One region of the Streptomyces sp. NPDC057424 genome, then DNA from elsewhere that is predicted to be linked to it. Evidence: riboswitches for the same ligand, from Rfam matches in the RefSeq annotation. Region 1 holds a riboswitch; the other holds the start of a gene.
The links. Region 1 has a riboswitch for thiamine pyrophosphate ahead of thiC (phosphomethylpyrimidine synthase ThiC). Riboswitches for the same ligand answer to the same signal wherever they lie in the genome.

Region 1 (4,315 bases):
GCCGTCGACCTTCTCCAGGGCCTGGTAGAGCGGCACGGTGCCGATGGGAACGGGGGAGTTGCGCAGCACCCACTCGCGTGTGGTGTGGATGTTGCGGCCGGTGGACAGATCCATGACCGTGTCGGCGCCCCATCGGGTCGCCCAGGTCATCTTCTCGACCTCCTCCTCGATGGAGGACGTCACCGCCGAGTTGCCGATGTTGGCGTTGACCTTCACCAGGAACCGCTTGCCGATGATCATCGGCTCGATCTCCGGGTGGTTGACGTTGGCCGGCAGCACGGCCCGGCCCGCCGCGATCTCGTCGCGCACGACCTCCGGCGACACGTTTTCCCTGATGGCGACGTACTCCATCTCGGGCGTGATCTCACCCCGGCGTGCGTACGCGAGCTGCGTGACCGCCTGTCCGCCCCTGCCGCGGCGCGGCTGGCGGGGGCGGCCGGGGAAGACCGCGTCGAGGTTGCGCAGACCGCCGCGGGGCGAGGTGTGCTTGATGCCGTCGTCCTCGGGACGGACGGGGCGGCCCGCGTACTCCTCTGTGTCACCGCGGGCGATGATCCAGTTCTCGCGCAGCGGAGACAGACCCCTGCGGACATCGGTGTCGACGAGTGGATCGGTGTACGGGCCCGACGTGTCGTACAGCGTGACCGCCTGGCCGTTGGTGAGGTGCACCTGACGGACCGGCACGCGTAGGTCGGGGCGTGTGCCCTCGATGTACGCCTTGTGCCAGCCGATGGACTTCCCGGCCTCCTCGGACTTCTCGTCCTGAGCGGAGGCAGGCGTGCGTGCGTCCTTGTTGGTCATCAGACCTACTCCCTACGCCGGCATTACCCGGTAACAGGTTCGGCGGTCGACGCAGCGGTTTCCGTCCGGCGACGTTTCGTGTGAAACATCACTCGACTCCGGCGACGTTTCATGTGAAACATCGCTGGGACGGAGGTCAGCGCCCTCTCAGCCCGGTGCTCCGAGCTCCCGCGTGTACAAAAGGTGCCCCCACGCTAGCGGCAATTCTGGCGCGGTGAACAGAGGGCCCCCCTCGTTCTTGCGATGATCGGTCGGTGACCACGACGCAGCGCCCCCCCTACCCACCGCCCGAGCCGCCCCGCGGATCCGGTGCCGGAAACGGCAACGGCCGTGGTGACGGCCATGATTTCGCCGCCGGAGGCGGGCAGGGGCAGGGCCCCGGACCCGGGTTCGGGCGGGAGGCTGGTTTCGGTCACGGCAGCGGTGGTGAGTACGGATCGGGCTTCGGTGGCGGCCAGGGCGCCGGTCCTCACGGTGGTCACGGTGCTCCCACAGGTGAACAGGGCCCCGGCCACGGCCACGGTGGTGCGCACGGATCAGGGCCCAGTGGCGGCGACGGGAGCGGCCACGGTCACGGTGGAGGCGACGGGAGCGGCCACGGCGGAGATGACGGGCACGGGCACGGTTCCGCCCCGGGCGGCGGGCACGGGCATTCACACAGCCACGGTCCGGCCACGCCCGTCTCCCGCCATCTGCGCAAGGTCATCGCGGCGGTCCTGATCCCGTTCGCCACGGCGGTGCTCGTCGGTCTCGTCGTCCTGTGGCCGGGCGGCGCCCCGTCGCACGAGCGCACCGGCGTCGGCTTCGACCGTCAGACGCAGGATGCCACGGTCACCAAGGTGATCGAGGTGAGCTGCAAGGAGGCCGGCGCTTCGGGCGTCCCGCCGACCGGCGACACCTCCACCGCCGAGGGTTCCTCCGCGGTGCAGCAGGAGAAGGGCACCTGCAAGCGCGCGACGATCCGGGTCGACAGCGGCGACGACAAGGGCCGTACGTTCACCGAGATCGTCCAGCCCGACCAGTCCCGCCAGCTGCACGAGGACCAGAAGGTCGTGGTCGCCTACGAGCCCTCGGCACCGAAGGACCTGCAGTACTCGGTCACCGACATCAACCGTCGGCTGCCCCTGGGGCTGCTCGCGGGCATCTTCGCCGTCGCCGTCGTAGTCGTCGGGCGACTGCGGGGCGTCATGGCACTGGTCTCGCTGGCCATCAGTTTCATGGTGCTGAACTTCTTCATCCTGCCCGCGATCCTGCAGGGATCGAACCCGCTGGTCGTGGCGGTGGTGGGCGCGAGCGCCATCATGCTCGTCGCCCTGTACCTCTGTCACGGCCTGTCCGCCCGGACATCCGTGGCGGTACTCGGCACCCTCATCTCGCTGCTGCTGATCGGGATCCTCGGCTCGGCGTTCATCGACTGGGCCGCGCTCACCGGCAACACCGACGACAACACCGGCCTGATCCACGGCCTCTACCCGACGATCGACATGAGCGGCCTGCTGCTCGCGGGCATCATCATCGGCTCGCTGGGCGTACTCGACGACGTGACGGTCACGCAGACCTCTGCGGTCTGGGAGCTGCACGAGGCCAACCCGTCGATGGGCTGGCGCGGGCTCTACCGCGCGGGCATCCGGATCGGCCGCGACCACATCGCCTCGGTGGTCAACACGCTCGTCCTCGCCTACGCGGGTGCCGCGCTGCCGCTGCTGCTGCTGTTCTCGATCGCGCAGAGCAGTGTGGGGACGGTCGCCAACAGCGAACTGGTCGCGGAGGAGATCGTGCGCACGCTGGTCGGTTCGATCGGCCTGGTCGCCTCGGTGCCGGTCACCACGGCCCTGGCGGCGCTGGTGGTCTCGGCCGACCGTCCCGGCGCGGAGCCCGCCGTCGAGGCCTCCGCGGTCCCGGCGCGCGGGGGGAGGGGCCGGCGCCGCAAGCGCTGACGCCTCTTCGCCCTGACCGTCTTCGACTGGCTCCGGCCGCAGGAAGATCGCCCGGTCATAGGACGATCGCAGGAAGAAGCGTTCCTGCACAGCTCGGCGGCACCCGGTGAAGCGTTACTCCACCGTGCCGCCGGGCCCATGTCTCAGCCAGCGCCCTGCTCGGCGAGGATGCGGTCCAGGGCCTCGTCGAGGTGCGCGTCGAAGTCGGCGAGCGAGCCCTCCTGGCCCAGCGGCACCAACTTGTCCGTACGGTCGAGAAAAGCGACGAGCGGTGCCGTCGACGATCTGAACAACGCCTGGTCACTGCCCACCTGAAGCCTGATCAACACCTCGCCCAACGCGTCGGGTTCGACGGGTGTGACCCTTACATCGCCCTCCCCGCACGGCCGGCCGACACCGTCGATCAGCAACTCCCGCCCGAAAGCCCACGTCACCGGGGCATCACCGGGCAGGTGGAAAGTCAGCCGGACGGCATAGGGATCACTGGACTCATAGCGCAGCTCCACCGGGATGCGGAAGGAGAGCTCCTCGGACACGAGAAAGCTCATCATGACCTCTGCTTGTACGGACTCGCGCATCGATAACCCCGTCATTCGCCGTGACTGGCCGGGAACGAACCTCTGACACTTGGTGGAATCTTGCTGAACGTACACAGCAGATCACAAGGAGTGAGTTTTCACATACTGATAGAGAGCGCGAGCGAGCCAAGAAGCCGCCCGATCTCGGTCTGCAACTGCCGGGCCGCGGGCAGCAACCGGTCGGCCTGGTGTGCGGGCAACGAGAGGGCCATCGTGGCGGCCGTGGTGCCGAGGGTGAGCGGAATCGCGGCGCAGACCGCGCCCAGGGCGTACTCCTGACGCTCGGTCACGGGTTCCATCCGCCGGATGCGCTCCAGGCGCCTCAGCAGGCTGTGGTTGTCGCGCACCGTGTACGGCGTGAGGGGCTGCACCGGGTAGCGGTCGAGATGGTCACGGCGTGCTTCCTCGTCGAGCTGGGACAGCAGGCACTGCCCGATGGCGTGCGCGTGCCCGGTCTCGCGGAAGTCGGCCCACTCCTCGACCGCCGGGTTGCCGGGGGTGTCGGAGACGCACATGACCTCGATCTCGCCTTCGCGGTAGACCGCGTAGTACACGGGTACGCCCAGGACGTCCCGCCAGTGGGCGAGCGCGTCGACGACAGTGCTGCGACGTTTCTGCCGCGCCCCGCTGCTGCTCAGCCGCTCGGCCGCCTCACCGAGGAAGAACAGGCCCTTGTCCCGGCGCAGATAGCCCTCGTGCACGAGCGTGCGCAGCAGGTGGTACGTCGTGGGCAGCGCCAGCCCGGTCTCGCGGGCCAGTTGTTTGGCGGGGGCTCCGTACTCGTGCGCGGCGACGGTCTCCAGCAGGCGCATCGCGCGCTGCACGGATCCGATGAGGGTCGGTGGGGGCGGTGGTGTGGAGGGGGGCGGAGGTCCGGGGGGTGTCGCCGAGCGGGGTTGCGCGGGGACGGTGTGGAGGTGGACGGGTGCGGTGTCAGCCGGGACCAAGGGGCTCTCCCGAAGCGCGAGGGGGCAGACCCGTGCGGAGGAACACGGGTGG
Region 2 (4,315 bases), on a different contig from region 1:
AGGCGCGAGCCGTCCCCGGGCAGTGACACCCCGGGCCACGGCCCCCGCATCGGGCGGTGTTCAGGTCCGGCCCCGCTCGCACGGCACCGGACGCTTGTCCGGTCGGGGCCGGGTCAGACCGCGAGCGCCTGGGCGCGGCGCTTCACCTCCGTGCCGCGATTCTCGCTGAGCGCCTGCGCGGGGGTGCCGGGCAGGCTGGGGTCCGGGGTGAAGAGCCACTCCAGCATCTCTTCGTCCGTGAAGCCGTCGTCCCGCAGGAGCGTCAGGGTCCCGGACAGGCCCTTGACGACCTTGTCCCCGTCGATGAAGGCGGCGGGGACGTGCAGCGCGCGGTTCTCACCGCGGCGTACGGCGATGAGCTGGCCGTCCTTGACCAGCTGCCGCACACGCGTCACCTCGACACCGAACTGTTCGGCGATGTCGGGGAGGGTGAGCCAGGCGGGGACGAGAGCATCGATCTTTGCGTCAATCTCGGTCACGGGAACAAGCCTGCCATTTGCCACTGACAGCCGGAAGTCCGCCCCGTCCACCCGGGCGGCGCGCCGAGCCCGGCAGCACCGTCCCGCGGCCCCGGCGACAGCCCCCGCGGCAGCACCGGCGCCTACGCCGTCGCCGCCTTCATGGGCCTGGCCGGATCCGCCAGCAGCACCGGATTCATCGGGGTGCCGGACTCGATCAGGCGGCGGCCCTGCGCCAGATCCCGGGGCCGGCCCACCGCCAGCAGCGCGACCAGCCGCTCACCGCGCAACCAGCACACCGTCCAGGCCGGTCCGGCGGGGTCGCCCCGCCACAGGGCCGTGTCCGCGGCCGCGTGGTGCCCGGCGTACTGGACGAACCGCCCGAACTGCTCGGACCAGAAGTAGGGCACCGGGTCGTACACCGCCGGCGTGTCCCCCGTGGTCCGGCCGACGATGTTCACGGCGACCGTGCGCGGCCCCTGGAGGGCGTTGTCCCAGTGGTGGACCAGCAGGCGCTCGCCGTAGCGCCCCGAGGGGAAGGAGGCGCAGTCGCCCACCGCGTACACGTCCGGCACGGTCGTGCGCAGATGCTCGTCGGCCACGATCTCGCCGTGGGAGCCGAGCCCGATCCCGGAGCCGGCCAGCCAGGCCGTCGCGGGGCGGGCGCCGATGCCGACGACGACGGCGTCCGCGGGCAGCCGCGAGCCGTCGTCGAGCAGGACCGCGCCGGGCTCGACGCGCTCCACGCGCGCGTGCGTCCGCAGCACCGCGCCCGCGTCGGCGTACCAGCCGGCCATCGGGGCGGCGACCTCGGCGGGCAGCGCCCCCGCCAGCGGCCGTTCGGCGGCCTCCACGACGGTGACCGCGCAGCCCGCCTCGCGCGCGGCCGTGGCGAACTCCGCGCCGATCCAGCCCGCGCCGACGACCACGATGTCGTGCCGGCGGGCCAGCACCGGCCGTAGCCGTTCGGCGTCGTCCAGGGTGCGGAGCAGATGCACGCCCGGAACGCCCTCCGCGCCGGGCAGCCGGACCGGCTCGGCGCCGGTCGCCACGACCAGGACGTCGTACGGCACGGGCCCGTCCTCGGTGTCCAGTACGTGCTCGGCGGGGTGCAGGCCCAGCACCTCGCAGCCGAGCCGCAGTTCGATGCCGAGGGCTTCGAAGTCGACGTCGAAGGCGGAGCCCTCGGACTTGCCGAGCAGGACGGCCTTGGACAACGGCGGCCGGTCGTAGGGCTGGTGCGGCTCGGCACCGATCAGGATCACGTCACCGGTGAAGCCCCGCTCGCGCAGGGCGACGGCGGTCTGCACCCCGGCCATGCCCGCACCCGCCACGACGACGCGCCGCGGCGCGGACGAACCCGGTTCCTGTGTCTGCTCGCTCACCTGATCACCATAGACACCTGACACATTGTCAGTCAGTGTTCATGCGCCGTGACCTGCTCCACAACGCTCGTACCGCTGCCCCGCTGGGACTCCCACTCCCAGGTCTCCTCCAGTCGCACCCGCCCGTCGGGCAGTTCCACGACCGCCGACACGCAGTGCCCCGAGGAAGTGGTCCCGTCCCGCTTGAGCTGGACGTACCGGAAGTCCAGCCGGTCACCTTCCCGGGTACCCACGAGGTGCCCGCGTACGACGTCGCCGCCCGTGTACTCGGCCCAGATCTCTCCCTCCCGCTCGTGGTACGCGAACCGGGTGCGGGTGCCCACCTGGCCCGGTGCCTGGTCGGCGACCGGGGCGAGGACGAGACCGTCGAGGGATCGGGCCATGGACGGAGGCTCCCTTACTGCGGCATGGGGCATCGGGCTAGGGTGGCCAACGTAAAGCACTCGCGGGAGCCCGGACGCACCGGGCTGAGAGGGAGGCTGGCGGCCTCCGACCGTAAGAACCTGATCCGGGTCATGCCGGCGAAGGGAGGGGCTGGACGCCCATGTCGCCTACGTCCACATCGTCAGACGTCCTTGTCATCGGGGGCGGGATCATCGGCCTGGTCACGGCCTGGCGGGCCGCGCAACGCGGGTTCGCCACGGCCGTCGTGGACCCCGAGCCGGGCGGCGGAGCCGCGCAGGTGGCGGCCGGCATGCTGGCCGCCGTCACGGAACTGCACTACGGCGAGCAGACCCTGCTCGGCCTGAACCTCGCCTCCGCGCGGCGCTACCCGGACTTCGCCGCCGAGCTCACCGAGCTGACCGGCCAGGACCTCGGCTACCGCCGCTGCGGCACGCTCGCGGTGGCCCTGGACGCCGACGACCGGGCCCACCTGCGCGAACTGCACGCCCTCCAGCAGCAGTCGGGCCTGGAGTCGCAGTGGCTGTCGGGGCGCGAGTGCCGGCGCCTGGAGCCGATGCTCGCGCCGGGCGTGCGCGGCGGGCTGCGGGTCGACGGCGATCACCAGATCGACCCGCGTCGGCTGGCCGGCGCCCTGGTCGCCGCGTGCGAGCGGGCGGGCGTGGTCTTCCACCGGGCGTGGGCGGAGCGGCTCACCGTCGTGCGGGACCGGGCCACGGGTGTCGTCCTGGCCGACGGGAGCGAGACTTCCGCCGGGCAGGTGGTGCTCTCCGGGGGGAGCCTCAGCGGGCGGCTCGCGGGCGTCCCGGAGGACGTGCTGCCTCCCGTGCGGCCGGTGAAGGGGCAGGTCGTACGGCTGACGATGCCGCTGCGGCACGGGCCGTTCCTGAGCCGGACCGTGCGCGCGGTGGTGCGCGGCAGCCACGTCTATCTGGTGCCGCGCGCGAGCGGCGAACTCGTCATCGGGGCCACCAGCGAGGAGCTGGGCTGGGACACCACCGTGACCGCGGGCGGCGTGTACGAGCTGCTGCGGGACGCGCACGAGCTGGTCCCGGGCATCACCGAGCTGCCGCTCACCGAGACCCGGGCCGGACTGCGGCCGGGCTCTCCCGACAACGCGCCGCTGCTCGGCCCGACGGGTCTGGAGGGGCTGCTGCTGGCCACCGGGCACTACCGCAACGGCGTCCTGCTCACGCCGGTGACCGGCGACGCCCTGGCGCACGTCCTGGCGACGGGTGAACTCCCCGAGGAGGCCCGCCCCTTCAGCCCGAAGCGCTTCAGCCCCGTCACCGCACGCACGGAGCAGCCCGCATGAACATCTCCGTCAACGGCGAGCCCCGGGACGTCCGGCCCGGCACAGCCCTCGACAGCGTCGTGAAGTCGCTCACCGCCTCGCCCTCGGGCGTCGCCGCCGCCCTCAACGAAACCGTCGTCCCGCGCACGCAGTGGCCCTCCACGCCCCTCTCCGAGGGGGACCGCGTGGAAGTCCTCACCGCCGTCCAAGGAGGCTGACCATGGCCGACGATCCGTTTGTCCTCGGTGGTACGTCCTTCACGTCCCGTCTGATCATGGGCACGGGCGGGGCGCCCAGCCTCGACGTGCTGGAGCGGTCGCTGGTGGCGTCCGGGACGGAGCTGACGACGGTCGCGATGCGCCGGGTGAACGCCTCGGTGCACGGCTCGGTGCTGTCCGTCCTCGACCGGCTCGGCATCCGGGTGCTGCCCAACACGGCGGGCTGCTTCACCGCAGGAGAGGCCGTCCTCACGGCCCGCCTCGCGCGCGAGGCCCTCGGCACCGGCCTGGTCAAACTGGAGGTCATCGCCGACGAGCGCACCCTGCTGCCCGACCCGATCGAGACGCTGGAGGCGGCCGAGACGCTGGTCGACGACGGGTTCACGGTGCTGCCGTACACCAACGACGACCCGGTGCTGGCGCGGAAGCTGGAGGACGTGGGCTGCGCGGCGATCATGCCGCTGGGTTCGCCGATCGGCTCCGGTCTCGGGATCCGCAACCCGCACAACTTCCAGCTGATCGTCGAGCACGCGCGCGTGCCGGTGATCCTGGACGCCG

Region 2: linked by a shared signal. The riboswitch ahead of thiO (glycine oxidase ThiO) and the one ahead of thiC (phosphomethylpyrimidine synthase ThiC) in region 1 are both predicted to bind thiamine pyrophosphate.

What each region holds. Positions count from the first base shown of each region.
Region 1 is NZ_JBHVCP010000004.1:187,752-192,066, reverse strand. Features, by position in the region: gene thiC (phosphomethylpyrimidine synthase ThiC) at 1-801, opposite strand, end outside; TPP riboswitch at 794-983, opposite strand; gene ACFU3E_RS06025 (YibE/F family protein) at 1,056-2,738, shown strand; gene ACFU3E_RS06020 (SsgA family sporulation/cell division regulator) at 2,882-3,316, opposite strand; gene ACFU3E_RS06015 (IclR family transcriptional regulator) at 3,415-4,149, opposite strand.
Region 2 is NZ_JBHVCP010000021.1:11,061-15,375, forward strand. Features, by position in the region: gene ACFU3E_RS18610 (Rv2175c family DNA-binding protein) at 114-479, opposite strand; gene ACFU3E_RS18615 (NAD(P)/FAD-dependent oxidoreductase) at 602-1,843, opposite strand; gene ACFU3E_RS18620 (hypothetical protein) at 1,876-2,226, opposite strand; TPP riboswitch at 2,279-2,390, shown strand; gene thiO (glycine oxidase ThiO) at 2,388-3,560, shown strand; gene thiS (sulfur carrier protein ThiS) at 3,557-3,757, shown strand; gene ACFU3E_RS18635 (thiazole synthase) at 3,760-4,315, shown strand, end outside.